One region of the Bradyrhizobium sp. 191 genome, then DNA from elsewhere that is predicted to be linked to it. Evidence: riboswitches for the same ligand, from Rfam matches in the RefSeq annotation. Region 1 holds a riboswitch; the other holds the start of a gene.

What was found. A riboswitch is a leader RNA that binds a small molecule or an ion and turns the genes downstream of it on or off. The one in region 1 is predicted to bind glycine.
Region 2: linked by a shared signal. The riboswitch ahead of gcvT (glycine cleavage system aminomethyltransferase GcvT) and the one ahead of IVB23_RS35690 (D-amino acid dehydrogenase) in region 1 are both predicted to bind glycine.

What each region holds. Positions count from the first base shown of each region.
Region 1 covers NZ_CP064692.1:7,603,812-7,619,199, forward strand. Annotated here, with positions in the region: gene IVB23_RS35670 (M81 family metallopeptidase) at 1-136, opposite strand, end outside; gene IVB23_RS35675 (ABC transporter ATP-binding protein) at 434-2,083, opposite strand; gene IVB23_RS35680 (ABC transporter permease) at 2,216-3,103, opposite strand; gene IVB23_RS35685 (ABC transporter permease) at 3,121-4,062, opposite strand; gene IVB23_RS35690 (D-amino acid dehydrogenase) at 4,241-5,542, opposite strand; glycine riboswitch at 5,610-5,715, opposite strand; glycine riboswitch at 5,719-5,823, opposite strand; gene IVB23_RS35695 (M20/M25/M40 family metallo-hydrolase) at 6,003-7,133, opposite strand; gene IVB23_RS35700 (ABC transporter substrate-binding protein) at 7,403-9,010, shown strand; gene IVB23_RS35705 (multidrug effflux MFS transporter) at 9,287-10,537, opposite strand; gene IVB23_RS35710 (acyltransferase family protein) at 10,973-12,199, opposite strand; gene IVB23_RS35715 (long-chain-fatty-acid--CoA ligase) at 12,342-14,039, opposite strand; gene IVB23_RS35720 (DUF3551 domain-containing protein) at 14,202-14,405, opposite strand; tRNA gene IVB23_RS35725 (tRNA-Leu) at 14,966-15,054, opposite strand; gene IVB23_RS35730 (twin-arginine translocation pathway signal) at 15,229-15,388, shown strand, end outside.
Region 2 covers NZ_CP064692.1:7,455,362-7,470,749, forward strand. Annotated here, with positions in the region: gene IVB23_RS34945 (choloylglycine hydrolase family protein) at 205-1,305, shown strand; gene IVB23_RS34950 (transporter) at 1,468-2,442, opposite strand; gene recA (recombinase RecA) at 3,088-4,176, shown strand; gene IVB23_RS34960 (hypothetical protein) at 4,279-5,271, shown strand; gene gcvP (aminomethyl-transferring glycine dehydrogenase) at 5,508-8,375, opposite strand; gene gcvH (glycine cleavage system protein GcvH) at 8,538-8,906, opposite strand; gene gcvT (glycine cleavage system aminomethyltransferase GcvT) at 8,917-10,065, opposite strand; glycine riboswitch at 10,212-10,300, opposite strand; gene alaS (alanine--tRNA ligase) at 10,524-13,202, shown strand; gene IVB23_RS34985 (cyclic nucleotide-gated ion channel) at 13,209-14,435, shown strand; gene ltrA (group II intron reverse transcriptase/maturase) at 14,940-15,388, shown strand, end outside.

The sequences.
Region 1 (15,388 bases):
GCATCACCTTCAGCACGTCGGCGCCTTGCGTCATCGCCGGCCAGCCGCCGCCATGCTGAAAGTCCGCGAATGTCGCCTTGGTCGGAGCGAAGGTGTTGGTCTCGTGCAGGAAGCCGCCGATGGCGATACGTGTCATCAATTCAAGTCCAGCGTTGGAAAGTGCGCGACGTTAGCCTTGGCGCGAAGGAGAGGGCAAGGCGGGAAGCACTCGCGCCGTGCATGGCCTCAAGCTGTTTTGGGAATGCTGCGGCCGCGGTGAGTGTCGTGAGTAGCGGTGCATCCAAGCTCTCCATGTCGTCCCTGCGAACGCAGGGACCCATAACCCCAGGAAAGAGTTTGGCGAATGCTGGTCGTTCGGGATTAACGCCGCACGCGAACGATAGATTCCGCAGTATGGGTCCCTGCGTTCGCAGGGACGACACCGTGAGTGTTGCTACACGGTGGCCCCCACGCCCTCGGCCACCGGCCGGAAGTTCGCAAAATCCCAGCCTCGCCCGGGTGCGGCATCCAGCAGCGCCTTGGTGTAGGCCTGCTTCGGATGCGTCAGCACTTCGGCGGCGGGACCCTGTTCGACGACGCGGCCATGCTGCATCACCACGACCTCGTCACAGATTTGCGCAGCGACGCGCAAATCGTGGGTGATGAACAGGATGGCGATGCCGAGCCGATTCTGGATCTCGTCGAGCAGTTCCAGCACCTGTGCCTGCACGGAGACGTCGAGCGCGGAAACCGCCTCGTCCGCAACCAGCACGTCCGGATCGAGCGCGAGCGCGCGAGCGATTGCGATGCGCTGGCGCTGGCCGCCGGAGAACTGGTGCGGATAGCGCGACACGGCATCTGCCGGCAGGCCGACGAGCTCGAGCAGCTCGCGTGCCCGCTTCATCGCATCGGCCTGGGAGACGCCGTAGTTGATCGGGCCTTCCGCAATGCTGTCGCCAACGGTCACGCGCGGGTTCAGCGAGCGGTAGGGATCCTGGAACACGATCTGGATCTTCTGCCGGTGCGGCTGGAGCAGGCGGCGCGAGATGTCGGCGATCTCGCGGCCGGCGAGGCGCACGCCACCGGAGGTCGGATCGATCAGGCGGACGATGCAGCGTGCCACCGTCGACTTGCCCGAACCGCTTTCGCCGACGATGCCGAGGGTGCGACCCTTGCGCAGCGTCAGCGTGACCTTGTCGGCGGCGACGACCTCGCGGCCTTTGCCGAAGAAGGCGCGCTCCTTGTAGACCTTGCTGAGCTCGTTGGCCTCCAGCACGACCGGCTCGCGGCTTTCTTCGCGCGGCTGCCGCGGCACCAGGCTCGGCACCGAGGCGAGCAGGTTGCGGGTGTATTCCATGGTCGGATTGCGCAGCACGGTGTCGAGCGGGCCGGTCTCGACCAGGCGGCCCTGCCGCATCACCGCGACGCGGTCGGCGATCTCGGCGACCACCCCCATGTCGTGCGTGATGAACAGCACGGCGGTGCCGTGATCGCGCTGCAGCTCGCGGATCAGCGTCAGGATCTGCTTCTGCGTGGTGACGTCGAGCGCGGTGGTCGGCTCGTCGGCGATGAGGAGCTTCGGCTCCAGCACCAGCGCCATCGCGATCATGATGCGCTGGCGCTGGCCGCCGGACAGGCGGTGCGGATAGGAGGCGAAGATGCGCTCGACCTGGGGCAGGTGGACCTGCTCCATCATGTCGAGGATGCGTTTCTTCCGCGCTTTTCCGTCGAGATCGGTATGCGCGCGCAGCACTTCGTCGATCTGGCGGCCGACCGGCACCACCGGATTGAGCGCGGTCATCGGCTCCTGGAAGATCATGGCCATCTTGGTCGCGCGAAGCTGGCGCAGGCGGCGGTCGGTCGCGGTGAGCAGCTCCTCGCCGACCAGCTTGATGCTGCCGCCGGTGGGAACCAGCGTGCCCTTCGGCAGGAGGCCCATCGTGGTGAGCGACGTCACCGACTTGCCCGAGCCGCTTTCGCCGACGAGGCACAGCGTCTCGCGCTCGCGCACCTGGATCGAGATGCCGTCGATGATGTTCACGCCCTTCGGCTTCTTGCCGATGGAAACGACGAGGTTGTTGATGTCGAGGATGGTGTTGGTCACGTCAATTCTCTCCGTCATTCCGGGGCGCGACAAAGTCGCGAGCCCGGAATCCATCGGGCCGCAGCACACGTGGTGAAATGGATTCCGGGCTCGCGCCAAGAGGCGCGCCCCGGAATGACAACGCTACTTGTTTCACTTCCCCTCCCGCTGCTTCATGCGCGGATCGAGTGCGTCGCGGGCGGCGTCGCCGATCAGGTTGATGCTGAGGATGGCGATCGAGAGCAAGAGGCCCGGCCAGAAGATCAGCGACGGCTTGATCTGGAAATACTGGCGGCCCTCGGCCATGATGTTGCCCCAGGTCGGTGTCTCCGGCGAGATGCCGGCGCCGAGGAAGGAGAGGATGGCCTCGGTCAGAATGGCGCTCGCGCAGACATAGGTGCCCTGGACGATCAGCGGCGCGATCGTGTTCGGCATCAGGTGGCGCCACATGATCTTCGGCAGGCTGGAGCCGACCGAGATCGCGGCCTCGACGTAAGGCTCCTCGCGCGCCGACAGCACGACCGAGCGCACCAGGCGCGCGACGCGCGGAATCTCAGGGATCGTGATCGCGATCAGCACGGTCCAGATGCTGGCGCCGGACAGCGACACCACGGCGATCGCGAGCAGGATGCTCGGCATCGCCATCAGGCCGTCCATGACGCGCATCAGCACGGAATCGACCAGCTTGAAGAAGCCGGAGACGAGGCCGATCGCGAGCCCGATGGCGATCGACAGAATCGCCGAGCCGATGCCGATCAGAAGCGAGATGCGGCCGCCATAGATCACGCGCGACAACAGGTCGCGGCCGTAGGCGTCGGTGCCGAGCAGGAACTGTGCGGAGGAGGGCTTGAGCCGCTGCGACGGCGCGAGCTGGATCGGATCATGCGGCGCGATCAGCGGCGCGAGGATCGAGACCACCACGACCAGCGTGAGCAGGACCGTCGCGGTCGCAATGATGGGCGTCGAGGTGAGGAATCCGAATCGCGGCCGCAGCGGCGACGTGATCGGGATGGACGACTGGGGAAGGGTATCGACTGACATTTGTTCTTATCCTTGCCTCAGTACCGGATCCGGGGATCGAGCAGGGTGTAGGCGACGTCGATGAGAAGATTGACGACGACATAGATCAGCGACGTCAGCAGGATCATCGCCTGGATCACCGGATAGTCGCGCGCCAACACCGCATCAACAGTGAGGCGGCCGATGCCGGGAATGTTGAACACGCTCTCGGTGACGACGACGCCGGAGATCAGGAGCGCGAAGCCGGTGCCGATCACGGTGATCACGGGGACCGCGGCGTTGCGCAGTGCATGGCGCATCATCACCGCGACCTCGTTGATGCCTTTGGCGCGCGCGGTACGGACATAGTCCTCGCCGAGCACGTCGAGCATCGCCGCGCGCGTCATGCGCGCGATCAGGGCGATGTAGATGAAGGAGAGTGCGCAGGTCGGCAGGATGATGCGCTCGAAGAACGGCCCGAAGCCGTTGAAGATGCTGCGGAAGCCCTGGACCGGGACCCAGCGCAGCTCGATCGCGAAGACCTGGATCAGGAGATACCCGACCACGAACACCGGCACCGAGAAGCCGAGCACGGACAGGCCCATCACGAAGCGGTCGATCCAGGTGCCGTGCTTCCAGGCCGCAATCACCCCCAGGGGCACGGCGACGATGACGGCGAGGATGATGGTCGACAGCGCGATCGAGATCGACGGCTCGACGCGCTGGCCGATCATCTTCATGACAGGCAGGTTGGAGATCAGCGAGGTCCCGAGGTCGCCGTGCAGCAGCTTGTTCACCCAGGTGATGAACTGCACGATCAGGGGCTCGTTCAGCCCGAGCGAGGCGCGGATGCGCTCGAGCCGTTCCGGTGTCGCGTTGTCGCCCGCGAGAATCGCGGCGGGATCGCCCGGCGTCAGCCGCAGAAGCAGGAACACGAACAGCGCGACGACGCCCATCACGGGCACCGCGGCCAGAACGCGGCGAATAAGATAACCCAGCATGCACTTATCTCCGGCTACGGAACGTGTGGAGCCCTGAGGCTCCCGTGAACTCTGTCGTGTCTATCATGCCTATCACTTGGGCTGGAAAGGCCGCCCGGAGACGCAGTCCTCTTAGGGCAAATTGTGTGCCAAGGGCTGCGCCGTCGCAAGAGGCCGGCATGTCTCCGATATCGACCACTCAGGATGCACGTCGCAGTTCACGCTCAACCCCAAGTGAAGGTGCCGTCGGTGGCGCGTTGAGGCCGCGCCAGCCGTCGATGGTCTGGGCGATCATCTGCGCCGTCGCGGCCGACAGGGTCCAGCCGAGATGGCCGTGGCCGGTGTTGAAGAACACGCCCGGTATCCGTCCTGCGCGCACGACCGGCATCATGTTCGGCATCATCGGGCGCAGCCCGGCCCACGGCACGACGCGCGACGTTTCGACGGCGGGGAAGTTGTTGCGCACCCAGTCGATCAGCGGCTGCACGCGGTCGGCGCGGATATCGCGATTGAAGTCGTTGAATTCGGCGGTGCCGGCGACGCGAAAACGATCGGCGCCGAGCCGGCTGGTGACGATCTTGGCGGCTTCGTCGAGCAGGCTCACCGTTGGGGTGGCGTTGCGACTTTCGACGGTGTCGAGCTGCACCGTGATCGAGTAGCCCTTCACCGGATAGACGTTGACGCGCTCGTCGAGCAGGGCGGCGAAGTGACGGCTCGCAACGCCAGCGCAGACCACGACGCCGTCGGCGTTCAGTGCGCCGCGCCCGGCCGCGACGGCATCGCTCGCGGCCAGATCGGCCCAGCCGATGACGAAGCCGCTGCCGGCCCGCGCAATTGAATCGATGTTGGCTTCGTGAATGAAGGTCGCGCCACGCCGCTTGCAGGCTTCCGCCAGGCCGCGGGTGAACTTGTGGATATCTCCGGTCGCATCCGACGGCGTGTAGAAGCCGCCATAATAGTCCTTGCGCAGTGTCGGCTCGATGCTGCGGATTTCCTCCGGCGTCACCGGGCGGCGGTCGAGGCCGCCTTCCTGCAGCAGCGCGTTGACGCGCAGACCGGATTCGAAGCCGGCCTTGTCACGATAGATGTGGAGGATGCCGCGGCGTTCGAGATCGAAGTCGATCCCCTCGCGCGCCGCGATGTCGAACAGGTACCTGCGCGCTTCGATCGCGAGCCGCGTGGTCTCGATGGTGTTGGCGCGGTAGTTGCCGATGTTGGCGACGAACTCGCTCATCCAGGAATATTTGTGCCAGTTCGGCCGCGGGTTCATCAGCAGCGGCGCGTCGCGCCGAAACATCCAGCGCAAGCCCTTCAGGATCGTCGCCGTGCTGTTCCACACTTCGGCGTTCGATGCGGAGAGCTGCCCGCCGTTGGCGAAGGACGTCTCCATCGCGGCGTAGCGGTGCTTGTCGAGCACCGTCACCCTGTAGCCGCGTTCGAGCAGGGCATAGGCGGTCGTGACGCCGGTGATGCCGGCGCCGATGATGGCGATATGGGTCATGACTAGGTTCGGGGCTCCCGTGTTTAGAGTCGGCTAACCGCCGGCCAAAGGCCGTTGGCGGCGCCCCATCTGTCACGGTTACCTGAGAGCTTGATCCGCTGCGGATCTCGCAACGGACTATCCCCTTCGGTGGGCGTTACGATTGCCTGAAATCGCGCCGCCTCTCTCCAGATCGTCCTGACGAAACGGTCCTTTTGCCTGAGAGTTTCCGGGGCGGTTGCTCCGTCGGCGCCGCAACGAAAGCCGAAAGCCTTCGCCGCGATCTCTCCCGCATCATCGCGTGGACGGCCGAGCAGTACGATACGCCTCATTTTTAGACAAGGCTAAATTTCGACCGTGACTGCCGACGTATTGTGCAGTGCGAAGTCGTCGCAGTCATTCCGGGGCGCGCGTAGCGCGAACCCGGAATCTCGAGATTCCGGGTTCGATGCTAACGCATCGCCCCGGAATGACGGGCGGACTATTCCAGCGTCGCCAGCAATCCCGCCATCAGCCGCCCGCGCTCGACCAGGCTATCGACTTCGATGAACTCCTCCAGCGTGTGCCCGTTGCCGCCGCGAACGCCCAGGCCGTCGAGCGTGGGAATTCCCATCGCGCCGGTGAAGTTGCCGTCGGAGCCGCCGCCGGAGCTGGCATGCGGTAATTCCGCGCCGAGCGATTTGGCGATGCCGCGCGCCTTCTCATAGAGCGCCATGGTGCCGGCATCCGGCTCCCAAACCGGACGCGTCACGCCGCGCGTGACCTTGAACGTGACGTCGTTGCTGGTGCCCGACAGCGCCAGCATCCTCTCGACACCGCGGTCGAGATCGGCCTGACGCTTGGCCATGGAGAGCGCTTCGCCGGTCGCGGTCGTTGCAACGCAATTGACCCATTGTCCGCCGTGGACGACGCCGACCGAGAAGGTACAGTCCTCCGTCGTCATCGCGTCGATCGCAAGGATCTGCCGCGCCATCTCTCGGATCGCCGAGCGTCCGGCCGACAACGTGGCGCCGGCGTGGCTCGGCCGTCCCGTCGCCTCGAGATTGAAGCGCGCGATGGCGTAGCGTCCGGTGGTGACGCCGTTGTCGGCGCGGCCGGGCTCCGGCACCAGCACGTATTTGTTGCGCGCCGCTTCCGCCTCGATGATGTCCCGCGTCGAAGGCGTGCCGACTTCCTCATCCGGCGTGAACAGCACGGTGATCGGCAGCGGTGTGGTGAAGGAGGCGCGCGCCAGTTGCCGGATCGCTTCCAGCGAGAGGTAATTGCCGCCCTTCATATCGTAGATGCCGGGGCCATAGCACTTGTTGCCCTCGCGCCGCCATTTCAGCTTCTCGATGGTGCCGACCGGATGAACGGTATCCATATGTCCGGCGATCAGGATGCCCGGCTCGCCCTGCTTGGGATGAGGAAACCGCGCGCGGATGACGCCGCCAAAGCCCTGGCGGCCGGCAATGCGCTCGATCGTCGCACCCATGATCGCCATATCCCGCGCCGCGATATCGAGCATGCGGTCCACGGCGCCTGCATCCCAGGTCGGACTCTCGCATTCGACCCAGCCGCGCAGGCCCTCGAGCATCGCCTCGGAATCAAAGGGAAGATTGGCAGGATTCATCTCAATGTCTCTCAAGCTTCGAAAGATGGAACGCGCATTGCATCGGCGCGGGGCAGGACAAGCGGAGGGTGTTGTAGAGCCAAACCGATCTTTGTGGAGCCCGTGCGCGCGCCGTGAGGGGCTGCGACGAAACCGGATTGACGCGCTCGGCACTGTCTGCAAGTCTCAAAAAGATAAAGGCATTGCATGAGGTTAGTTCGCCCAACGAATGAACCGCATGCTCAACCAATGACCTGCCTTTGAACAGTTTCACGTCAGGAGAACTTTCTATGTTCCACTTCATGCGCCGGGGGCGTCGCGCGTTCGCCTCCAAACTTGCGCTGTCGGTCGTCGCGCTTTCGACCGCGCTGGCCTCGCCAGTGCTTGCGGCCGGCAAGACCATTACGGCGGTGATGCATTCGGATCTGCGCATCATCGACCCGATCTTCACCACGGCCTATATCACGCGTGACCATGGCTACATGATTTACGACACGCTGGTGGCCCCGGATTCGAGCTTCAAGATCCAGCCCCAGATGGCGGACTGGAAGATCTCCGACGACAAGCTCACCTACACCTTCACGCTGCGCGACGGCCTGAAGTGGCATGACGGCGCGCCGGTGACGGCGGAAGACTGCGTCGCTTCGCTGAAGCGCTGGGCAGCGGTCGACGGCATGGGCCAGAAGCTCATGGACTTCACCGCGAGCATCGAGGCGACCGACGCCAAGACCATCACGCTGAAGCTGAAGGAGCCCTACGGCCTCGTGCTCGATTCCATCGGCAAGCCGTCCTCGCGCGTCGCCTTCATGATGCCGAAGCGTCTCGCCGAGACGCCGCCGGACAAGCAGATCCCGGAGCAGATCGGCTCGGGTCCCTTCAAGTTCGTGGCGTCGGAATTCCAGCCCGGCGTGAAGGCGGTCTACGTCAAGAACGCCGACTACGTGCCGCGCAAGGAGCCGGCGAGCTGGACCTCCGGCGGCAAGGTGGTGAAGGTGGATCGCGTCGAGTGGATCACCATGCCGGACTCGCAGACCGCAGTGAACGCGCTGCAGTCGGGCGACATCGATTTCATGGAGAACCTGCCGTATGACATGCTACCGGTGCTGGAATCGAACAAGGAGCTCACGATCGAGGTCTCCAACAAGTTCGGTTTCCAGACGCTCGGCCGCATGAACTTCCTGCATCCGCCGTTCGACAACGTGAAGGTGCGGCGAGCTGCCCTGCTGGCGATGAACCAGAAGGACGTTCTCGATGCGCTCGTCGGCAACCCGAAATATCAGAAGATCTGCGGCGCCTTCTTCGTGTGCGATACGCCGCTCGCGACCGACGTCGGCGCCGAGACCCTCATCAAGGGCAACGGCATGGCTGCAGCCAAGAAGGCGCTTGCCGAGTCCGGCTACGACGGCACGCCGATCGTGATCATGGCGCCCGGCGACGTCACGACGCTCAAGGCGCAGCCGATCGTTGCGGCCCAGCTGCTGCGCGAGGCCGGATTCAAGGTCGACCTGCAGGCGACTGACTGGCAGACGGTGGTGAGCCGGCGCGCCAGCCAGAAGCCGCCGAAGGAGGGCGGCTGGAACATGTTCTTCACCAACTGGGTCGCGGCCGACGTCGCCAACCCGATCGCCAATCTCTCGATCGGCGGCCAGGGCAAGAAGGGCTGGTTCGGCTGGGCCGAAGACCCCAAGATCGAGCAGCTCAAGGACGCGTTCGTCCGCGCCCCCTCGCTCGACGCGCAGAAGAAGATCGCGGCCGAGATCCAGCAGGAGGCGTACGATCAGGTGATCTACATCCCGCTGGGGCAGTATCTCCTGCCGAGCGGCTGGCGCAAATCGCTGACCGGCCTGCTCGACGGTCCGGCGACGCCGCTGTTCTGGAACGTCAGCAAGTCGGAGTAGGCAACAGCGCCTCCGTCCGAAAAGCGAACGGCGCCGGGGGGAACCGCGGCGCCGTTTTCTATGACATGATTTCGGTCTGAATCAGCAGTGGCTGTCGCGCACCTGCTCCAGACCTTCACTTGCGAATGGCAGGCTTCGGTCCCGCCGCTCTTCGAACAGTTCCCGAGGAGCGGGCCGCTCGGTCTTCGACGCGGGCTGATCCGCTCTGCTCTCTTGTTCCATCTCGCCGATCCTCTCGATTGCTGCGGTACAACATCGAGAGGTCCGGGAAGTTCCTCAGGCGATGGGGCGATGATGCGGCTTGAACAGCCGCCCTTTCTCCACCACCAGCACGATCGCGAGCGCGGCGAGGGTCGACAGGAAGAAGCCGACCGAGAAGGGCAGCAGCGTGCCGTCGAAGCTCTGCCCGATCGCCATGCCGACCACGATCCCGATCAGCGTCGTGATCGAGCCGTAAAGCGAGGAGGCGGTGCCGGCGATGTGTCCCTGCGGCTCCATCGCGAGCGCAGTGAAGTTGGCGACCATCATGCCGAACGAGAACATCATCAGGGCGGAGAGCAGCATGAAAAGGGACAGTGGCAGCATGCCGAGGCTTTCCGTCAGCAGCATCACGCCGGCCACGGCGGTATAGAGCGTCAGCGCGCCGTGCGAGATCACGCGCATGCCGAGCCGTCCGACCAGCCTTGCATTGAGGAAGCCGGCAATGGCGACGCCGACCGCGACCGCCGCGAAAGCGAGCGGAAAGTAATGGCCGAGGCGATAGATGCCGGTGAAGATCTGCTGGGCGCAGAAGACGTAGGCGAATAGTGCGCCCATCACGCTGCCGGCGGCCGTGGCATAGCCGATGGTCTGGCGATGGGTCACGGTCTGCCGGAACGCGGAGAGCACGTCGGCGGGCGCCAGCGACCGGCGCTCGGACTCGGGAAGGGTTTCAGGCAGCCGCAGCACGCACCATGCGAGCGCGAGCAGGCCGTAGAGCATCAGCACCACGAAGATGCCGCGCCACGCCGTGACCAGCAGCACCGTCTGTCCGAACGAAGGGGCGACCACGGGCACTGCGATGAAGATCATCATGGCGAGCGACATCACGCTCGCCATGCGGCGGCCGACATAGCAGTCGCGCACGATCGAGGTCGCGATCACGCGCGTCGCCGCGGTGCCGAGGCCCTGAAGCGCGCGCGCCAGCAGCAGCGTCTCGAACGAGGGCGCTGCGACCGCCAGCACGCTCGCCACGGCATAGACCGCCATGCCGCCGAGCAGCACCGGCCGGCGGCCGAAGCGGTCCGACAGGGGGCCCATGACGAACTGGCCGACGCCGAAACCGATCAGGAAGATCGACAGCACCAGCTGAAGATGGTTCGCGACGGGAATCTCGAAGGCGGCACCGATGTTGGGCAGCGCCGGCAGCATCATGTCCATCGCAAGCGGATTGAGCGCCATGATGGCCGCGATCACGATGACGAATTCTGGAAAACCCATCGGGCGGTGTCCCGCGGACACCCAATCGTCGGCATTGACGTCAGACAAGAAGGTTACCCCTGAAATACAGGGGCGTTATCTACCCTCGATGCTGCATCGCACAACCCTCGTTTCGGGATGGCTGGCAGGCGGATCGGGGGCGGACAAGATTTGGCGAGAGCCGTCGGCGCCGACGGCAAAGGAGGTCAGCGGGTGCTGCGGGCCCGCTCGAACAGATCGAGCGCCAACTGTCCGGCGGCGGCATCGTGGATCAGCATCACGGTCGTGGCGCCGTCGAGCTGGATCACGAGCTGGCGCGCGAGTCGGACGAATTCGTACAGCGCGAAAGCGCCTTGCAGGACGTCATGGATTTACCGCGCGGTCGTTTTCGGGCCGCGCACGGCCTGCGCGATCAGCTCCGTTGGTGCGGGCAGCCGGGGTCGAACCGGCACAGCGCTTTGCGCACCGAGGGATTCCTTGTTCGCTGCCGGCGCCGGGCGCTAGCTAGACTACGCCGCGCGACGCACCGATCCTGCTTGCGATGAGGCCGATGCCCACGAAAGCGAGCGTGAGACCCCACACGTTCAACCCAAAACTGCTATGTCCGCCAACTCCCTGTGCCGCAAGCAGCGAAAGGCCGGCGCCTGTCATGAATGCGCCGAGCACGTAGCGCCACGCGGGCGCCGGTGCGCCGTCGGTTGCGCGCGGCCGCTCAAAGCGTCCGAAGGCCGCAACAAGAGGAATGAGCGCCATCGCATTCGCTGCGAGCCAGGGGAACCGGGACCACCACCACTCAGAGCTTCCTGGCTCAAGCCGCAGACCGAAGCCACCGGCGAGATAGGCGACGAGGATCACAAGGGTGGTGGCCGTCAGGTGCCAGATGAACATCGTCATGATGTTGCTATTCATCACCACGGTGGCGGTCCACGCGACGCGGCCAGCCAGCCAGCGGCGCGCAGGTGCTTGCGCAGCAAGCAGCAACCCGCCTTGCATGATTGCGAGCGCTATCAGCGTGACCTTCGGCGGCGTCGTGGTGCTGATCGGATCGCCGGGGACGCCAATCATTGAGACAGGATAGGCCCCGTTCTGTACCAGTAAGAATAGCGTTGCAAAGCCCAGAACGGCACCGACAAGCAGCGTCCCGCGCGCGGAAAACCGCTCGTCGAGCCACGCATACCCGAGCATGAAGATCGCCGCCCAGACGAAGAGATAGTTGGCGAAACCAAGCCAACGCAAACCGACTGAAAAGTACATGACATCAATAGCGACCGCAGCCGCTGTCAAAGCCCAGAACGATCTCATACCAAATCGGGTCCACGCGCTTTCCATGGCTGGCACCAGCAGAGTAATTCCGATATACACCGCAAGGAACCAGATTGGTATGAACGCCGCCTGCGAACCATAGCTGATCAGCTCCGGCCGCACGCCGCGGGCGTACTCAATGGCAACGATCGCTACCCAAACCACGAGCAGTGGCAGGATTGGCCACACGAGACGGCGCAACCGGCCTTCAAGCCAGGCTGCATATGACTTGTGGTCCCGCCGCGCGGCACGCCAGCTGGTGCCGTTCGCGTATCCGCCGACCATAAAGAAAATCGGCATAACCTGCACGATCCATGTGAGCCAGGCGGTCCAGGGAACGACCGTCAGGATGTGGGATGTGGTCAACGTGTCGGCTGCGTCGAAATAGGGCGCGGCGGCCAGCCAGTGCCCGACGGTCACCATCAGCATCGACATAGCTCGTAGGAAATCGACGTAGCGGTTTCGGGACGGGGGCGTCCGGTCAGCAAGCTCGGCAGCACGGGACCAAGCTGCCATGATCGTTCTCCAACGTGGCGTTCAGCGTGTTATGGCCAAGCGGACCGCGATCGCTTTATGCAGCCCGGCTGTCAATCGACCGCGACTCCTCACGCAACTGCCGGCGCAAGATCTTGCCGACATTGGTCTGCGGCAGCTCGCTCCTGAACTCCACCAGCCGCGGGACCTTGTATGGCGTGAGCCGCGTCTGGCAGTAGGCGATCAGGTCCGCTTCGGTGAGGTTTGGATCATTCTTGACGACGAACAGCTTTACCGCCTCGCCGGAGCGCGGATCGGGGATGCCGATCACCCCGCATTCGCCCACTCCCGGGTGGCTCGAGACCACAGCCTCGACCTCGTTCGGATAGACCTTGAACCCGGAGACCGTGATCATGTCCTTCTTGCGATCGACGATCCGGGCCCGTCCGGTTTCGTCCATGATGCCGATATCACCGGTAAGGAAGAAGCCGTCGGGTGTCATGACGTTGGCCGTCTCATCCGGTCGTTTCCAGTAGCCCGCCATCACCTGCGGGCCGCGCGCACAGATCTCGCCCGGCTGCCCAAGCGGCACCGCGTTGTTGTCGTCGTCACGAATCGAGATGTCCGTTGATGGCAAGGGCAGTCCTATGGTCCCGTCCCACGCCGGATCGAGCGGCGAACTGCACGTCAGGACCGGTGACGTCTCCGATAGGCCATAACCTTCCCACAGCGGCGCGCCCGTCGCCGTGAACCAACGGTCCGCTACCGCTTTCTGCACCGGCATGCCACCGCCGACAGCGCATTTGAGCATGCTCCAGTCGATCTTGCCGAAGTCCGGATGATTGAGCAGAGCGTTGTAAAGCGTGTTCACCGCGGGGAAATGGTTCACCTTGTACTTGGCAAGCTCGTTGATGAGGCTGGGAATATCGCGCGGGTTGGGGATGAGAATGCTTTGGCCGCCGGTACGGACGCCGAGCAGGAAACAGGCCGTCAACGCGAAGATGTGATAGAGCGGCAGCGCCGCCATGACGGTCAAACGATCGACCTTCGGCTCGTTCTCCAGCACCGGCTGCAGCCAGTTGTCGATCTGCAGCATGTTGGCGACCACGTTGCGATGCAACAGCATCGCGCCCTTGGGAATGCCCGTGGTCCCGCCGGTATATTGCAGGAATGCGAGATCGTCGGATCCAAGCTGCGGCTTTGTCAAGGTCATGCTCTTGCCGGCCGCGAGGGCAGCATTGAACGGCGTTGCGCCGGGAAGCGAATAAGCCGGCACCATCTTCCTCACCCACCGTACCGCCAGATTGACGATCGTGCCTTTGATCGTGCCGAGGAGGTCGCCCATGGAGGCAACGACGACATGCTTAATGCTGGTCTTGCCGATCGCTCGCTGCAGGACATGCGCAAAGTTCTCAAGCACAATAATGGCTTCGGCGCCGGCATCAGCGAGCTGAGCCTCGAGCTCGTGCGCCGTGTACAAGGGGTTAGTGTTCACCACAGTGAAGCCGGCACGCAGGACGGCGCAGGTCGCCACCGGATACTGCAGCACGTTCGGCATCATGATGGCGACGCGCGCCCCGATCGCCAGGCCTCTGCTCTGCAGCCAGGCGCCGAGGGCGCGCGACATCTCATCGGTTTCGCCGTAGGTCAACCCTTTGCCCATGCAGATGAAGGCCGTGCGCTCGCGATATCTGGCAAAGCTCTCTTCGAGCATCCCAACGAGCGATGCGTATCGCGACGGGTCGACCTCCGCCGAAACGCGCGGCGGATAGTGCTTGAGCCAGATGCGCTCCATGGCACTCCTTCTGACGGCCGGCAGATCACGCGAACCAGGTGATCAGACCTCTACAAGGATTCCTGACAGTCGCTCCCGGCGCGTCGCCAAAACGCGCGGTCGCGACTGGTTCCGCCATCCTTGCCATCACGCGAACAGGCCGTTTGTCCTTCTGCCACGGGGCTACGTTCGCCGATGAGCGGCGTAGCGTGGATTAAGGCCACAATGCGCGTTAGTTCCCGACGCCGCCACCAGGCATTGTTGACGGGTGGCGAACTGACAATTTCCAGGAAAACCCCATCCGCGACCTTGTAGACAGTACCGGTCGTTCGAAGCAGCTTGAGCATGCGCCATGGATGAGATCCCTATGACGGTGATGAGGGTCATCAGGCCGAGGATAAAACGCATCTTGATACACTCACTATGGACCAGACCGTACACGCACTTCACGCGATCCTGCAGATCGGGAAACGTTGAACCCGCATCCTGTGCTTAGCTTCGGACGGATTGTTTCCCATTCCGAGCGATCCGCGCAGACTAGCCGGCAACTCACCGCCGTGACATCCGATAAAACCCGCAAATGGGGTCCGGTTTCTCCCGATCACTGATAAGTCGCGCCAGTCGCCGCTAAGGACCGGGGGGTGCGGATGGGTTATCATCGGCACAGCGGGCAGGTTCGGAGGCGGTTTCTACATATACGATGGCGACGCTTCAGCCTTCGTGCGAATTCAGCTGAATTCATCAAAAGCCCGCCAGTGGATCGGACGACGCGATACGATGAGGATCCGAGCGCAGCTGCCGGTATTACGGCGACAGTGCACTCAATTGATTGGAGCATCTATCGCTGAAAGGCGCGCGGCCCGGGATCGCCGGATTGCTTGGGCCCGATCTTTTGCTGCACGCCTGACCAGCACCTCCATGCGCCAGTCGTTCAGCGCCTAAAAAGATGGTGCGGGCAGCCGGGGTCGAACCGGCACAGCGCTTGCGCACCGAGGGATTTTAAGTCCCTTGCGTCTACCAATTCCGCCATGCCCGCTTGATCCAACGGGATCAATCACTTAAGTCCATCTCCGGCCATCTGGAATTGGCGCGTTGGGGACGCGGAGGGACGGTTCTTCCTTAAGCGAGCCGGACGCACAAGGCAAAGCCTCAATCCGGACATCTGTTGTTGCTTTAGGCATTCTCAATCCACGGGGACTATTCATCCGGCATGGCTGCTTCGTTTTCCTCTTCGCTGCGCGGCTGTGGCGCGCTCCTCGTGCTGCTTGTCGCCGGCGCCGCGCTCTCCGGCTGCGCCGGCATGAGCGAGACGATCGCACCGGCCTTTGCCGATCCCGCAAGATACGAATTGTACGACTGCAAGCAGCTGC
Region 2 (15,388 bases), 150 kb from region 1:
TTCTCGGCTTCGGCCGGCGGAATGTTTCCGATGGGCTCCAGGAGATGATCCCGAACCAGGAGAGCTGCCGAGTCCGGCAATTAAGCTCCGATTCACCGCAGCGCTCCTTTTCGGCGCAGAACGCGATGAGAGGCCGCGCATGTTCACGATTGTTGCGGTTCCATCCACCTATCAAGACAGCCGCTTCAACAAGGAGACAGAGGCATGATCAAGTGGGGCCGGGGATTTGTCAGGCGGGGCATTGCCGCTGTCTTGGCGGGCGCGATGGCGGCGGCAGCGCCGGCGCAGGCCTGCACCAACATTCTGGTGCTGGCGGCCGACGGCACGCCCGTTTATGGCCGCACCCTGGAGTACGCGCTGGAGACCCAGTCCGACGTCGTCGTCGTACCGCGCAACCATGAATTCATCGGCACGCGTCCGGCCAAGATGGCGGCTCCGAAATGGAGCAGCCGCTACGGCTTCGTCGGCGTCATGAGCTTCGGCCAGCCCTTCGTCTCGGACGGCATGAATGAGAAGGGCCTCGCTGGCGGCGCACTCTATTTCCCCGGCTTTGCCGGCTACACACCTGTCGACAAGGCCGATCCGAGCACTGCGCTCGCGCCCTGGGAGTTCCTGACCTGGATCCTCTCGAACTTCGCGACGGTCGCGGAGGTCAAGGCGGCGCTCGACAAGGCGGTGATCGTCGACCTGCCCGCGCCGATGGTGAATTTCACCCTGCCTTTCCATTTCCCGATCCATGACGCCACCGGCGCCTCGATCGTGATCGAGCCGATCGACGGCAAGTTCAAGGTCTATGACAACCCGCTCGGTGTCCTCACCAACTCGCCGACCTTCGACTGGCATCTCACCAATGTCCGCAACTACGTCAGGATCTCGCCGGTCGGCGCTGCCCCGCTCAAGATCGGAAGCAAGAGCTTCGAACCCTTCGGCCAGGGCTCGGGCCTGCTCGGCATTCCCGGCGATCCAACGCCGCCCTCGCGCTTCATCCGGGCGCTGGGCTACGCCGCCTCGGCCAAGCAGGTTGCCGACGGCCCGCAGACGGTGCGCCTCGTCGAGCACATCATGAACAATTTCGACATCCCGATCGGCTTCATCGACTCCGCGGCGAAGGGCGGCGAGCTCGAATACACGCAATGGACCTCGATCGCCGATCTGCGTGCGAAGAAGTACTACATCAAGGGCTACAGGGATCAGGTGCTCCGGACCGTCGATCTGACGAGCTTCGACCTCGACGCCAAGGGCCTTCAGGTCGCACCCTTCAAGCTCAACCTGACGCCGCCGCCGCTCCAGTTCAACAAGTCCTGAGGCTGACGGCCGTTCGTCCCGAACAGCGAGGGCCGCGCGACGGCGCGGCCCCTTTTCATGGCTAAAGCGCGATGAGATTTGGATGAATCGTCATCGCGCTTCAGGTTGTTGTCTACGCATGATCTTTCCGGAAAACCGCTTCGCACTTTTCCGGATCATGCTTTAGCGTGCCGCAGTGAGGGGTAGCGCCACGGTGAGCAAACCCACGGTCCCGCACGCGCGGTTCTCGGCCTCGAACTCGCGCAGCACCTTGATCCGCGCCGAGACAGGCGTCTTCCCCGCCTCGAAATTATAGGCGATCGTGCCGCCGAGCGCCGTCACGCGTCCCTTGAAGGCGCCAAGCGTGGCGCCGGCGCCGCTGTCGCCCGTGAGCTGCTGGTAGTGATAGCCGATGATGCCGGCCGAGAGCGCGCTGGTCAGCGCCTTCGAGGCTGCCCACTCGACGTGGAATTCGGTGCCGGTCCGGTAGTCGGTCGCGTTGTTGGTGCCGTTGAAGGTCATGCCGACGGCGGTGGACAGATCGATCTCGGTGTCGGGATCAAACCAGGTCAGCGCGCCGGACAGATCGCTCGCCCAGCGGTGGAAGGCCAGATTGGCGAGCTCCCCGTCGCGATAGTCTCCGACCGGCATGTTGACCATGACGCCCGTGGTCCAGTGGAATTTGCCCGAATGCCAGCCGAGCATCGCAGAGACCACGGGGTCGCCGACGATCGTCGCACTGTCGCGCAGCGCCTGGTTGATGATCTGTTTCGTCGCGGGCGCGTCGTATTCGACGCCTGCCGAGACGCGGACATAGCCGACAGGCATGGTGGCGCCGACGGCGAGATTGCCGCCGAGAAACTGCCAGGGCGTCACCCAGGTCCCACTCAGGAAATCGGCCCGCACCTGACTGCGGACATCCGCGACGATCCGACCGCCCGCCGGCAGCAATTTCTTCGCATCGAGTGACGCGTCGTAGACATAGGTGTCGCTCTCGAAATAGACCCCCGGAGAGGCCAGATAGCCCGCCATCGGCCCGCGTCCGCCGAGCAGATAGAAACCTGCCCCATTCTCGGCCGCGACCGCATCCTGTCCAGCCAGGCCGCACGACACCATCGCGCCGAGCACAAAGCCCGCACGCCCCGCCCGTGACATCATGCGATGCCACCGGGCTCGCCCCCTAAGCATAAACCCCCACCCCTCTTCACGCGCGGATCAGCCATCCGAATCATCGCCACAATAGCTTGTTCCCGACTGCGTGACGCAGGAGAGTGTGAGACTGTGCGCTCATGGATGCGAGGGGCTGGCCTCTCCGGCGAGCATAACGACACAGCTCCATGACTGCGAAGCTCCGTGACTGCGACCGGGCGACGACAGGTCGTCGATGAAGACGAGGCGCTCGGGACAGTAAACGCGATGGAGGTCCCGTTTGAACAAAGACGAAAAAACGAAGAGGCCGCCAACTGAGGTGGCCTTACTCTGCCAGTTTGAACTTCGATCTAGCTGGCATTAGAACGCGGGCGGCCTTAGCCAAGCCGGGAGAGTTTGACTTGGCGAGGCGATCAGCTGGGGCGCCGTAAAATGCGCAGACGGGTTTCTCCCGCCCTCCCAGCACCAAGAGTCCAAACCCCTCCCAAAAAATCAAACCAGGCCACTGCAGCCGGAAACAGGCCAGCGTTCGCATCTTCCGCAAAAGAACATATTGCGAACGAGGAACAAATAGGGTACATTGCTTTTGTCGCCGAGCTGCCTCGCCAATTGTTTGTCCCTCACGCGAATCCTCGCCATAAGGAGCACGACCCAATGTCCGCAACTGCCCTGCGTATCGTCGAAGGATCTTCCATGGACAAGAGTAAAGCTCTGGCCGCCGCGCTCTCCCAGATCGAGCGCCAGTTCGGCAAGGGCTCGGTGATGAAGCTCGGCAAGAACGACCGGTCCATGGACATCGAGGCGGTGTCCTCCGGCTCGCTCGGACTCGACATCGCGCTCGGCATCGGCGGCCTGCCCAAGGGACGCATCGTCGAGATCTACGGGCCGGAATCTTCGGGCAAAACCACGCTGGCGCTGCACACGGTGGCAGAAGCGCAGAAGAAGGGCGGCATCTGCGCCTTCATCGACGCCGAGCACGCGCTCGACCCGGTCTATGCCCGCAAGCTCGGCGTCAACATCGACGAGCTCCTGATCTCGCAGCCCGACACCGGCGAGCAGGCGCTGGAGATTTGCGACACGCTGGTGCGCTCGGGCGCGGTCGACGTGATGGTGATCGATTCGGTCGCGGCGCTGGTGCCGAAGGCCGAGCTCGAGGGCGAGATGGGCGATGCGCTGCCGGGTCTGCAGGCCCGCCTGATGAGCCAGGCGCTGCGCAAGCTCACGGCCTCCATCAACAAGTCCAACACCATGGTGATCTTCATCAACCAGATCCGCATGAAGATCGGTGTGATGTACGGCTCGCCCGAAACGACGACCGGCGGCAATGCGCTGAAATTCTACGCCTCCGTCCGCCTCGACATCCGCCGCATCGGCGCGATCAAGGAGCGCGACGAAGTCGTCGGCAACACCACCCGCGTCAAGGTGGTGAAGAACAAGCTGGCGCCGCCGTTCAAGCAGGTCGAGTTCGACATCATGTACGGCGAGGGCGTCTCCAAGATGGGCGAGATCCTCGATCTCGGCGTCAAGGCCGGCATTGTCGAGAAGTCCGGCGCCTGGTTCTCCTATGACAGCCAGCGCCTCGGCCAGGGCCGCGAGAACTCGAAAGCATTCCTGAAGGCCAACCCTGACATCACCGCCAAGATCGAGACCGCGATCCGCCAGAACTCCGGCCTGATCGCCGAGCAGATTCTCGCCGGCACGCCCGAGCGCGACGCCGACGGCGAGGAGCCGGCGGACGAGTAAGTTTCAAGCAGTCGAGTTTTCGCGAGGAGCGGGCACTGAGGACGTTGAGTTGCCGACGTCATCGGTGCCCGTTTCGTTTGGCGTGAGGAAGGACGCGTCGAGATGAAGCGTGTGATCTTGACCAGCTCGTCCGGCGTCGGTCTTGCCCACGCCGATCGCGCCGACATGGTCGTCCCCTTCATCTATCGCTTCGCTTCCGGGCCACTTCCCACGGCTGACCACCTCAGTAGCTATCTCGCCTCCAGGTGGTGGTCTAACGGGATGCACTGGTCGGATTGCGTCGGCGTCCGTCAATCGCCCCTTCTCAGGCGCCAGGATCGGGCGGGTGCGTTGCTCTGGGTCTGCGAAACCTACGGGGTCGATCTCATCGAACTGTGGTTCGATCCCGAACCCAATAGTCAATTGCAGTTGATCTGGCTCCTCGATTACTTGCGTTCCGAACCATCCATCACGGAGAAGCTGAGATTGCGACGCGTCGATTTCGATCTGCGCGGAGCAGATCCCTCAGAGCTTCGTCACCCTGACGTGCGGCAGGTCGATATCGTGGAAAGCGATCTTGGGATCGCCAGCATGGCCTGGGAAGCTTACCGCGCGCCGACGCCCGAGCTTTGCGCCGGGCTGCTCGACAGGCCGCTCGGCAAGCTGTCTTTCCTGAAGCCGGCGATGGAAGACCTGCTCGCAGAACTGCCGTCGCCGGCGACGGGACTGGGCGCGACGGAGACGCGGCTTCTCGAGCGGATTGCAGGCGGACACAGTCGCACCGATGAGCTGTTTCGGCCGGGCGCGCTGGCAACACGCGTGTTCGATCCGTGGGAGTTGGGCGCGTTGCTCGAAGGGCTCGCATTTGGCCCGGCGCCGGCGATCGCGGGTCTGGACAGCAAGCTGGCGACACTCGGTCCGGACAACGCGAGAAGTCGTAATGCTGCCTTTCGCCGGAGCCGGCTGTCGCTGACGGAGTTTGGCGAGGCGGTCCTGGCGGGCCGGGAAGATTTTCGCGGTCCCAACCCGATCAAACGCTGGTGGGGCGGCACGCTTCTCACCAGTGAACGGCTTTGGCGCTGGGATGGCGAGCGCCAGTCGTTGATCGCGCCCTAAAGCGCGATGCGATTAGGATGAATCGTCATCGCGCTTTAGGTTGTTGTTTAAGCATGATCTTTTCGGAAAACCGCTGCGCACTTTTCCGGATCATGCTTTAGCGGCGCATTCAGTGTTGTAGGGTGGATTAGCCGAAGGCGTAATCCACCACTGTTTATCTCCGCGAAAGCTGAAGTGGTGGGTTACGCCGGCGGCCTGCGCTTCGCGCGACCGCCCGCTAACCCACCCTACAAATCCTACTCCGCGGCTTGCGCGTAATCGCTCACCGGCGGGCAGGAGCAGACGAGATTGCGGTCGCCGTAGACGTTGTCGACGCGGCCCACGGGGCACCAATACTTGTCGGTGCGCGAGACGCCGTCGGGGAAGCAGCCTTCGCTGCGGGTGTAGGCGCGATTCCAATCGTCATCGGCGATGTCGTGCACGGTGTGCGGGGCGTGACGCAAGGGCGAGGCTTCGATCTTGAAGCGGCCGGCCTCGACCTCGGCGATCTCCTTGCGGATCGCAATCATGGCGTCGCAAAAACGATCCAGCTCCGCCTTCGATTCCGACTCGGTCGGCTCGATCATCAGCGTGCCCGGCACCGGGAAGCTCATGGTGGGCGCGTGGAAGCCGTAGTCGATCAGCCGTTTGGCGATGTCGTCGACGGTGACGCCTGAGGTCGTCTTCAGCGGCCGCGGGTCGACGATACATTCATGCGCGACGCGGCCCTTCTCGTTCTTGTAGAGCACCGGGAAGTGCGCATCGAGCCGCGCTGCGATGTAGTTGGCGTTGAGGATCGCGATCTCGGTCGCGCGTTTCAGTCCTTCGCCGCCCATCATCAGGATGTAGATGTAGGAGATGGTCAGGATCGACGCCGAGCCGAACGGCGCGGCCGAGACCGGGCCGACCGGTGCTTCGTCGTCTGTTGCGGGATGTCCGGGCAGGAACGGCGCGAGATGCGCCTTGACGCCGATCGGGCCCATGCCGGGGCCGCCGCCGCCATGCGGGATGCAGAAGGTCTTGTGCAGGTTGAGATGGCTGACGTCGGCGCCGTAGTCGCCCGGCCGGGACAAGCCGACCTGCGCGTTCAGGTTGGCGCCGTCGAGATACACCTGGCCGCCATGGGCGTGGACGATGTCGCAGATCTCGCGGATATGCTCCTCGAACACGCCGTGCGTCGAGGGATAGGTGATCATGACCGCGGCGAGGTCGTTCGAATGCTTCTCCGCCTTGGCGCGGAGATCACCAACGTCGACGTCGCCGTTCTTCTCGCAGGCGACCACGACCACGTCCATGCCGGCCATCGCGGCCGAGGCCGGGTTGGTGCCATGGGCAGAGGAGGGGATCAGGCAGATCTTGCGGTGGCTCTCCCCGCGCGCGGCGTGATAGCCGCGGATCGCGAGCAGCCCGGCATACTCGCCCTGCGCGCCGGAATTCGGCTGCAGCGAGATCGCGTCATAGCCGGTGATGTCGCACAGCCATCTTTCCAGCCGCGCGAACAGCGCGTGATAGCCGCTCGCCTGCTCGCGCGGGACGAACGGATGCAGCGAGCCAAATTCCGGCCAGGTCAGCGGCATCATCTCGGTGGTCGCGTTCAGCTTCATGGTGCAGGAGCCGAGCGGGATCATGGCGCGGTCGAGCGCGAGATCGCGATCGCTGAGCTTGCGCATGTAGCGCAGCATCTCGGTCTCCGAGCGATGCGCGTGGAAGACCGGATGGGTGAGGAACGGGGTGGTGCGCTTCAGCGTCTCCGGCAGCGCCTCGCGCGTGCCGGCGTCGATCTCGGCATAAGCGAAGGTGCCGCCGAAGGCGCGCCAGACCGCTTCCACCGTCGCAGGCGTCGTGGTCTCGTCGAGCGCGATGCGCAGAGCCGCATCACCGATGCCGAGATTGATCTGTTCGGCCGCGGCGCGCGCGATGATCTCGGCGCGCCTGGCGCCGGCATCGACGCTGAGCGTGTCGAAGAAGTTTTCGGACTGCGGCTCAAAGCCGAGCTTGCGCAGGCCGCTCGCGAGCACGGCGGTGCGGCGGTGGACGTTGCGCGCGATCTGCGAGAGCCCCTCGGGGCCGTGATAGACCGCGTACATCGAGGCGATCACGGCGAGCAGCACCTGGGCGGTGCAGATGTTGGAGGTCGCCTTCTCGCGGCGGATGTGCTGCTCGCGCGTCTGCAGCGCGAGGCGGTAGGCCGGCATCCCGCGGGAGTCGACGGAGAGGCCGACGATGCGGCCGGGCAGCGAGCGCTTCAGCGCATCGCGCACCGCCATATAGGCCGCATGCGGCCCGCCATAGCCCATCGGCACGCCGAAGCGCTGCGCGGAGCCGATCGCGATGTCGGCCCCGAGCTCACCGGGCGAGGCCAGCAGCGTCAGCGCCAGCAGGTCGGCCGCGACGATTGCGAGCGCTCCCTTGGCCTTCAGCGCCGCGATCGCGGGCCTGAGGTCGCGCAAAGCGCCCGACGAGCCCGGATATTGCAGCAGCGCGCCGATCACGTCGGCCGTGTCGAGATCGGTGAGGGGATCGCCGACGATCAGGGTCCAGCCCAGCGGCTCGGCGCGGGTGCGCATCACCGCGAGCGTCTGCGGATGGACGTCCCTGTCGACGAAGAACGCTTTCGCCTTGACCTGCGAGTGCCGCTCGGCGAGCGCCATGGCTTCGGCGGCGGCAGTGGCCTCGTCGAGCAGCGAGGCGTTGGCGACGTCGAGCCCGGTGAGGTCGCAGATCAGGGTCTGGAAGTTGAACAGCGCCTCCAGGCGGCCCTGGCTGATCTCGGGCTGGTAGGGCGTATAGGCCGTGTACCAGGCCGGATTCTCCAGGATGTTGCGCTGGATCACCGCGGGCAGGATCGTGCCGGAATAGCCTTGGCCGATCAGCGAGGTGAAGACCTGGTTCTGGGCTGCGAGCTCGCCCATATGCGCGATCGCCTCGGTTTCGCTCAAGGGCTTGCCGAGATCGAGCGGAGTGGCCTGCCGGATCGAAGCCGGCAGCGTCTCCGCCATCAGCGCGTCGACGCTTTTCGCGCCGACGGCCTCTAACATTGCGGTGACGTCGCGCGCCGAGGGGCCGATGTGGCGGCGGACGAAACTTGCGGCGGTGTCGCCGTTGGTCTTGCGGTGCGCGGTCATCATGGGTCCTCGCTTTAGATTTGGCTGTCGGTGTCATGCCCCGCGAAGGCGGGGCATCCAGTACTCACCAGCAGCGCGGATTGAACCGAGAGGCCGCGGCGTACTGGATCACCCGCCTTCGCGGGTGATGACACTGAGTATGAGGCGGCTGTCCTCGTCATCTCACGCCGTGTGCGCCTTGTAGGCAGCCTCATCCATGAGGCTGCCGAGCTCGCTCTTGTCGGCCATCTTGATCTTGAAGAACCAGGCCGCGCCCTGCGCGTCCGAATTGACCAGCGCCGGCTCGGCGGCGAGCGCCTCGTTGGCCTCGAGCACTTCGCCCGTAACAGGCGCGTAGACGTCGGAGGCGGCTTTCACCGATTCCACGACCGCGGCGGCTTCAGCCTTCTTCAAGCTGCGGCCGACCTTGGGCAATTCGACGAATACGACGTCGCCGAGCTGCTGCTGGGCGTAGTCGGTGATGCCGACCGTGGCGGTATCGCCGTCGATCGCGAGCCATTCGTGGTCGGAGGTGTACAGCGTCGTGGTCATTGTCTTGTCCTCAGCGTTTGTAAGTGTTTTTCACGAAGGGCATGGCGGCGACTGCGAGCGGCAGTCGCTGGCCGCGCACCTCGGCGAAGAGTTTGGTGCCGAGCGCACTCAGATTCGTGGGCACATAGCCCATCGCGACCGGCGCATTCAGGCTCGGGCCGAAACCGCCTGAGGTGACCTTGCCGATCGGCTCGCCGCCGGCCGCGTCCGCAAACAGCGGCGCGCCCTCGCGCACCGGCGCGCGGCCTTCGGCGCGCAGGCCGACACGGCGGCGGGATGCGCCGCTATCGAAATGCGCAAGGATCTTGTCGGCGCCGGGAAAACCGCCGGCGCGCAACCCGCCGCTGCGCCGGCTCTTCTGCACCGACCATTCCAGCGCGGCCTCGACCGGCGTGGTCGCGGTGTCGATGTCGTGGCCGTAGAGACAGAGCCCGGCTTCGAGCCGCAGGCTGTCGCGGGCGCCGAGGCCGATCGGCAGCACGTCCGGGTTTTCGAGCAGCGTCCTGGTGAGGCGCTCGGCGTCGGCGGCGGGAACGGAGATTTCGAAGCCGTCCTCGCCGGTATAGCCGGAGCGCGAGACGAAGCATTTGACGCCGGCGACCTCATGCGGGCCGGCATCCATGAATGTCATCGACGGCGCCTCTGCACACAATTTCGCCAGCGCCGCTTCCGCCTTCGGGCCCTGCAGCGCGATCAGCGCGCGGTCGGCAAGAGAATCGATGACGCAGTCGTCCGCGAGGTGCGCGCGCAGATGCGCCTCGTCCGCGTCCTTGCAGGCGGCGTTGACGACCAGGAACAGGTGATCGCCGAAATTGGCGACCATGAGATCGTCGAGAATCCCGCCGTCCGCATTGGTGAACTGGGCGTAGCGCTGCCGTCCCGGCGCGATTGCCACGATGTCCTGCGGCACCAGCCGTTCCAGCGCGCGGGCGGCGTCCTCGACCTTGCCGGACTTCGGCCGGAGCGCGAGCTGCCCCATATGGGAGACATCGAACAGGCCGGCCGCGGCGCGCGTATGGAGGTGCTCCTTCAGCACGCCGGCAGGATACTGCACGGGCATGTCGTAGCCCGCGAACGGCACCATCTTGCCGCCGAGGGACACATGCAGGGCGTGGAGGGGCGTCTGTCGGAGCGATTTCTGGTCGTCGGGTACTGGCATCACAGGGGTCCTCGGCGGTTCCCCGGGGACGATTCCCCGGGCCAACCTGTCGAAGCCCCATCTGTCGCTGTGCCTGAGAGTATTATCCCGTCGGCGGGTGCCACCCGGGTTGTTAGGCCCGTCGGCGCCTCTTTCCAGATGCTGTCAAAGCCACGCGGTCCTTTTGCCTGAGAGTTTCCGGGGCGGTTGCTCCTTCGGCGCCGGCAGTGAAGCCGGTCTCTCCCGACGTGGCCGTACGATATAGATGGTTACAGACCACAGGCCGGCCAAGCCTGTCAACGCGGCGGTTTCGCCTTTTCAACCGGGATTGCGCGCCTGCGGCAACCCTCTGATCTCCTTGCACAGTTTCTGGACACTGAAGCAGGCCTTGTCTAAAAGCGCTCTGGCCCGCAGATATCAGCCCTAACCTCTGGTTTGGATGGCAGGAAGCGGGTCCAAGCACACCCGATTGGATGAACATGAGCGGCGTCAACGAGATCAGGTCGACCTTTCTGAACTTCTTTGCCGAGAACGGCCACGAGATCGTGCCGTCCTCGCCATTGGTGCCGCGCAACGACCCCACGTTGATGTTCACCAATGCCGGCATGGTGCAGTTCAAGAACGTCTTCACCGGCGTGGAGAAGCGGCCCTATCAGCGCGCCACCACCTCGCAAAAATGCGTGCGCGCCGGCGGCAAGCACAACGACCTCGACAATGTCGGCTACACCGCGCGCCATCTCACCTTCTTCGAGATGCTCGGCAATTTCTCGTTCGGCGACTATTTCAAGGAGCGCGCGATCGAGCTCGCCTGGAAGCTGATCACCACCGAGTTCGGGCTGAAGAAGGACAAGCTGCTCGTCACGGTCTACCACACCGACGACGAGGCGGCGGGGCTGTGGAAGAAGATCGCCGGCTTCTCCGAAGACCGCATCATCCGCATCCCGACCTCGGACAATTTCTGGGCGATGGGCGACACCGGCCCGTGCGGCCCGTGCTCGGAGATCTTCATCGACCGCGGCGAGCACATCTGGGGCGGGCCTCCGGGCTCGCCGGAGGAGGACGGCGACCGCTTCCTCGAATTCTGGAATCTCGTGTTCATGCAGTTCGAGCAGGTGACGAAGGAGGAGCGCCAGCCGCTGCCGCGTCCCTCGATCGACACCGGCATGGGCCTGGAGCGCATGGCCTGCATCCTCCAGGGCGTCGAGAGCGTGTTCGAGACCGACCTGTTCAAGAACCTGATCGATGCGACGGCGTCCGCGCTCGGCACCGGGCCGAACGAGCAGACCGTGGCCTCGTTCCGCGTCATCGCCGATCACCTACGCTCCTCGGCCTTCCTCGTCTCCGACGGCGTGCTGCCTTCGAACGAGGGCCGCGGCTACGTGCTGCGCCGGATCATGCGCCGCGCGATGCGCCATGCGCAGCTGCTGGGTGCGAAAGAGCCGCTGATGCATCGGCTGGTCTGGGCGCTGGTGCGCGAGATGGGCCAGGCCTATCCCGACCTGATGCGCGCGGAGAATCTGATCGAGGAAACGCTGCGGCTGGAAGAAACCCGCTTCCGCAAGACTCTTTCGCGCGGCTTGGCCATTCTGGATGAGAAGAGCGCGGGCCTGAAGAAGGGCGACATGTTCGACGGCGACGTCGCCTTCACGCTCTACGACACCTACGGCTTCCCGCTGGACCTGACGCAGGACGCGCTGAAGTCGCGCGGCATCGGCGTCGACCAGGCGGCGTTCACGGATGCGATGGAGCGCCAGAAGGTGAAGGCGCGCGAGTCCTGGAAGGGCTCGGGCGAGGCGGCTTCCGAGGCGGTCTGGTTCCCGCTGCGCGAGAAGCTGGGTGCGACCGAGTTCCTGGGCTACGAGACCGAGAGCGCCGAAGGCGTGGTGTCCGCGCTGGTCAAGGACGGCCACGAAGTCGCCAGCCTCAAGGCCGGCGAGACGGGCGCGATCGTGCTCAACCAGACGCCGTTCTATGCGGAGTCCGGCGGCCAGGTCGGCGACACCGGCGTGCTGACGGGTGAGGGCGGCGTCAAGTTCCGCGTCACCGACACGCAGAAGAAGCTCGGCGATTTCTTCGTTCACATCGGCACGGTCGAGAGCGGCGAAATCAGGCTCGGCAGCGCGCTGCAGCTCGAGGTCGATCATTCGCGGCGCTCCTCGATCCGCGCGCATCACTCGGCGACCCACCTCATTCACGAGGCGCTGCGCCAGGTGCTCGGCGATCACATCGCCCAGCGCGGCTCGATGGTCGCGCCCGACCGCTTGCGTTTCGACTTCGTGCATCCGAAGCCGATCACGCCGGAGGAGCTCGCCCGCGTCGAGGACATCGCCAACGACGTTGTGCTGGAGAACGACGAGGTCACGACCCGCATCATGGGCGTGGACGAGGCCCGCGAGGCCGGTGCACGTGCGCTGTTTGGCGAGAAATACGGCGACGAGGTCCGCGTCGTCTCGATGGGCAGGACTGCGCGCGAGCGCGGCGCCAACGCGCTCGGCTGGTCGGTCGAGCTCTGCGGCGGCACCCACGTGAAGCGCACCGGCGATATCGGCCTGATCACGCTGACGGGCGAAAGCGCGGTCGCCTCGGGCGTGCGCCGCATCGAGGCGCTGACCGGGAATTACGCGCGCAGGCACGCCAACGAGACCATGGCGCTGGCGAAGACCGCGGCGAACGAGCTGCGCACCTCTCTCGACGACGTGCCGGCGCGCATCGCCGCGCTGATGGAGGATCGCAAGAAGCTCGAGCGCGAGTTGTCCGACGCCCGCAAGAAGCTCGCAATGGGCGGCGGCGCATCTGCCGGCAACGGCGCAGCCTCGGGCGTGCGCGAGGTCGGCGACGTCAAGCTGATGGCGCGTGCCGTGGAAGGCATCGAGATGAAGGATCTCAAGAGCCTCGCCGACGACGGCAAGAAGCAGATCGGCTCGGGCGTTGTCGCCATCGTCGGCGTCACCGAGGACGGCAAGGCCGGTGTGGTGGTCGGCGTGACGCAGGACCTGACCGCGCGCTTCAACGCCGTGAACCTCGTGCGCATCGCCTCCGAGGCGCTCGGCGGCAAGGGCGGCGGCGGCCGGCCCGACATGGCCCAGGCCGGCGGCCCCGATGGCGCCAAGGCGGCCGCCGCGCTCACCGCGATCGAAAAAGCGATGGCGGGCGCTTAAGTCGCCATGGCCCCCGTTCCGCGCGGACGTGGGCTTCGCGATCCCGAATTTCGGGATCGCCTCTACGATCTGCTGGAGCACGATCCCTTGGCCTATTCGGTCGGGTCGCGCTTCATCCAGCTGATCATCGGGATCATCGTGCTCAATGTGGCCGCGATGATCCTCGCCTCGGTGCCGGAGCTCGATGCGCAGTTCGGCACGCTGTTCGCAGCCATCACCGTCCTGTCCGTGATCGTGTTCGCGCTGGAATATGCGGCGCGGCTGTGGACGGTGGCGGGGCACACCCAGCGCAAGGGCTCCGCGCTGGCCGACCGGCTCGGCTACGCCTTCTCCGCGCTCGGCATCATCGATCTCATGGCGTTCCTGCCCGCCGCAATCGTGCTCGCCACCGGCGGGCATGCGACGCTGGCCGCGCTCGGCGTGCTGCCGTTCTTCAAGCTGATCCGCTATTCGCCGGCGATGCGCTCGCTGCTTGCGGCCGTGCATGCCGAGCGGCGCGCGCTGATCGGCTGCATCGTCATCCTGATCGGCGCGGTGCTGACCTTCGCCTCGCTGCTCTACGCCATCGAGCGCGACGTGCAGCCCGACAAGCTCGGCACCATTCCGCAGGCGATGTGGTGGGCGATCGTCACGCTCGGCACCGTCGGCTATGGCGACGTCGTGCCGGTGACGCCGCTCGGCAAGTTCGTCTCCACCTTCGCCATCATCGCCGGCTTCGCCATGATCGCGCTGCCGGTCGCGATCATCTCGACCGCATTCGCGGAAGAGGTGAAGCGGCGCGATTTCGTCGTCACCTGGGGCATGCTGGCGCGGGTGCCGCTGTTCTCGCATCTGTCGGCCGCGGAGATCGCCGACATCATGCGCCTATTGCGCGCGCGCACCATCGAGCAGGGCGAGATCCTGGTGCGGCGGGGCGATGTCGCCTCGTCGATGTATTTCATCACCGCCGGCGAGGTCGAGATCGCGCTGCCGAGCCAGCATGTGCGCCTTAGCGACGGCACCTTCTTCGGCGAGATCGCGCTGCTTCACAAAACAAAGCGCAGCGGCACGGTGACGGCGACCCGCAAGACCCGGCTGCTCGTGCTCGACGCCCAGGATTTTCACGCGCTGATCGCGCGCATGCCGACGCTCGCCGACCACGTCCATACCACCGCCAAGGCACGGCTCGCCGACACCGGCGATCTCGCGCTGGCGGAGCTGGCGCAGGCGGGGGAGGAAGGCGGAGCGGGCTGAGGCCAACGCTCGTACCTTGGAAGATATGGGGAGCGGCCAACGCCGCCTCCGCTGTCGTCGTCCGGCTTGACCGGACGACCCAGTAGTGTGCCGAGTATGAACGACAGCTTGGAGGTGGAAGTCCTCTACCCAGCCTGATGACGGCGAAGGGTTAGCGAAGCGCAAGGGCGTCATCGCGAGGTGGGGTCTGAAGACAGCGTGGAGCAAAGCCGCGGCTCGATGGACAATTACCGGATAACGAGGCCTACCCGGCCGGACGAGCGAGCTACTGATCGCGAAGTCCATAGTCATCAAGGGTCGGGGTGGTAAATCCGGCGGGCGTGCGGCGAAGGCGGTCGGTCTTACCTCGGGAGGTCTGTGCGGTGTCCCGGCAACGGGACTGAGGTCGTCGCAAGGCGATCTGACCGCCGTGCAGAAGTCAGCAGAGGGCATAGTGGGCGGCAGCGCGCCGCTGAAGGCCCGAACGGTGGAAGTGGTCAGTAGAGCGGTCATCTCGCGCGAGCCATGCGACAGAAAACTCAGGTCGAGCTGAACTTGGGCACCGGAACAAGGGGTGAAGCCCCGAATACCGCCGCCCAAGAGGTCGAAGCAAGTGCGGCGGGGGCCAGTCTCGAACGCCCGGCGGTCGCAGGGCCGTCGATGGAAGCAGTAGTCGAGCGTGAGAACCTGAAGAAAGCGTTGGCGCAAGTGAAGCGCAACAAGGGTACGGCGGGCGTCGACGGAATGACCGTCGACGAACTGCCGGCCTACCTGAAGGAGCACTGGCTCACGATCCGCGCCCAGTTGCTTGATGGCACCTACAAGCCACAGCCGGTGCGGCGGGTGGAGATACCGAAGGCATCGGGCGGCCTGCGGCCGCTCGGCATCCCGACGGTACTCGACCGCTTTATCCAGCAAGCGGTGATGCAGGTGTTGCAGGCAGATTGGGACGGAACGTTCTCCGAGGCGAGCTT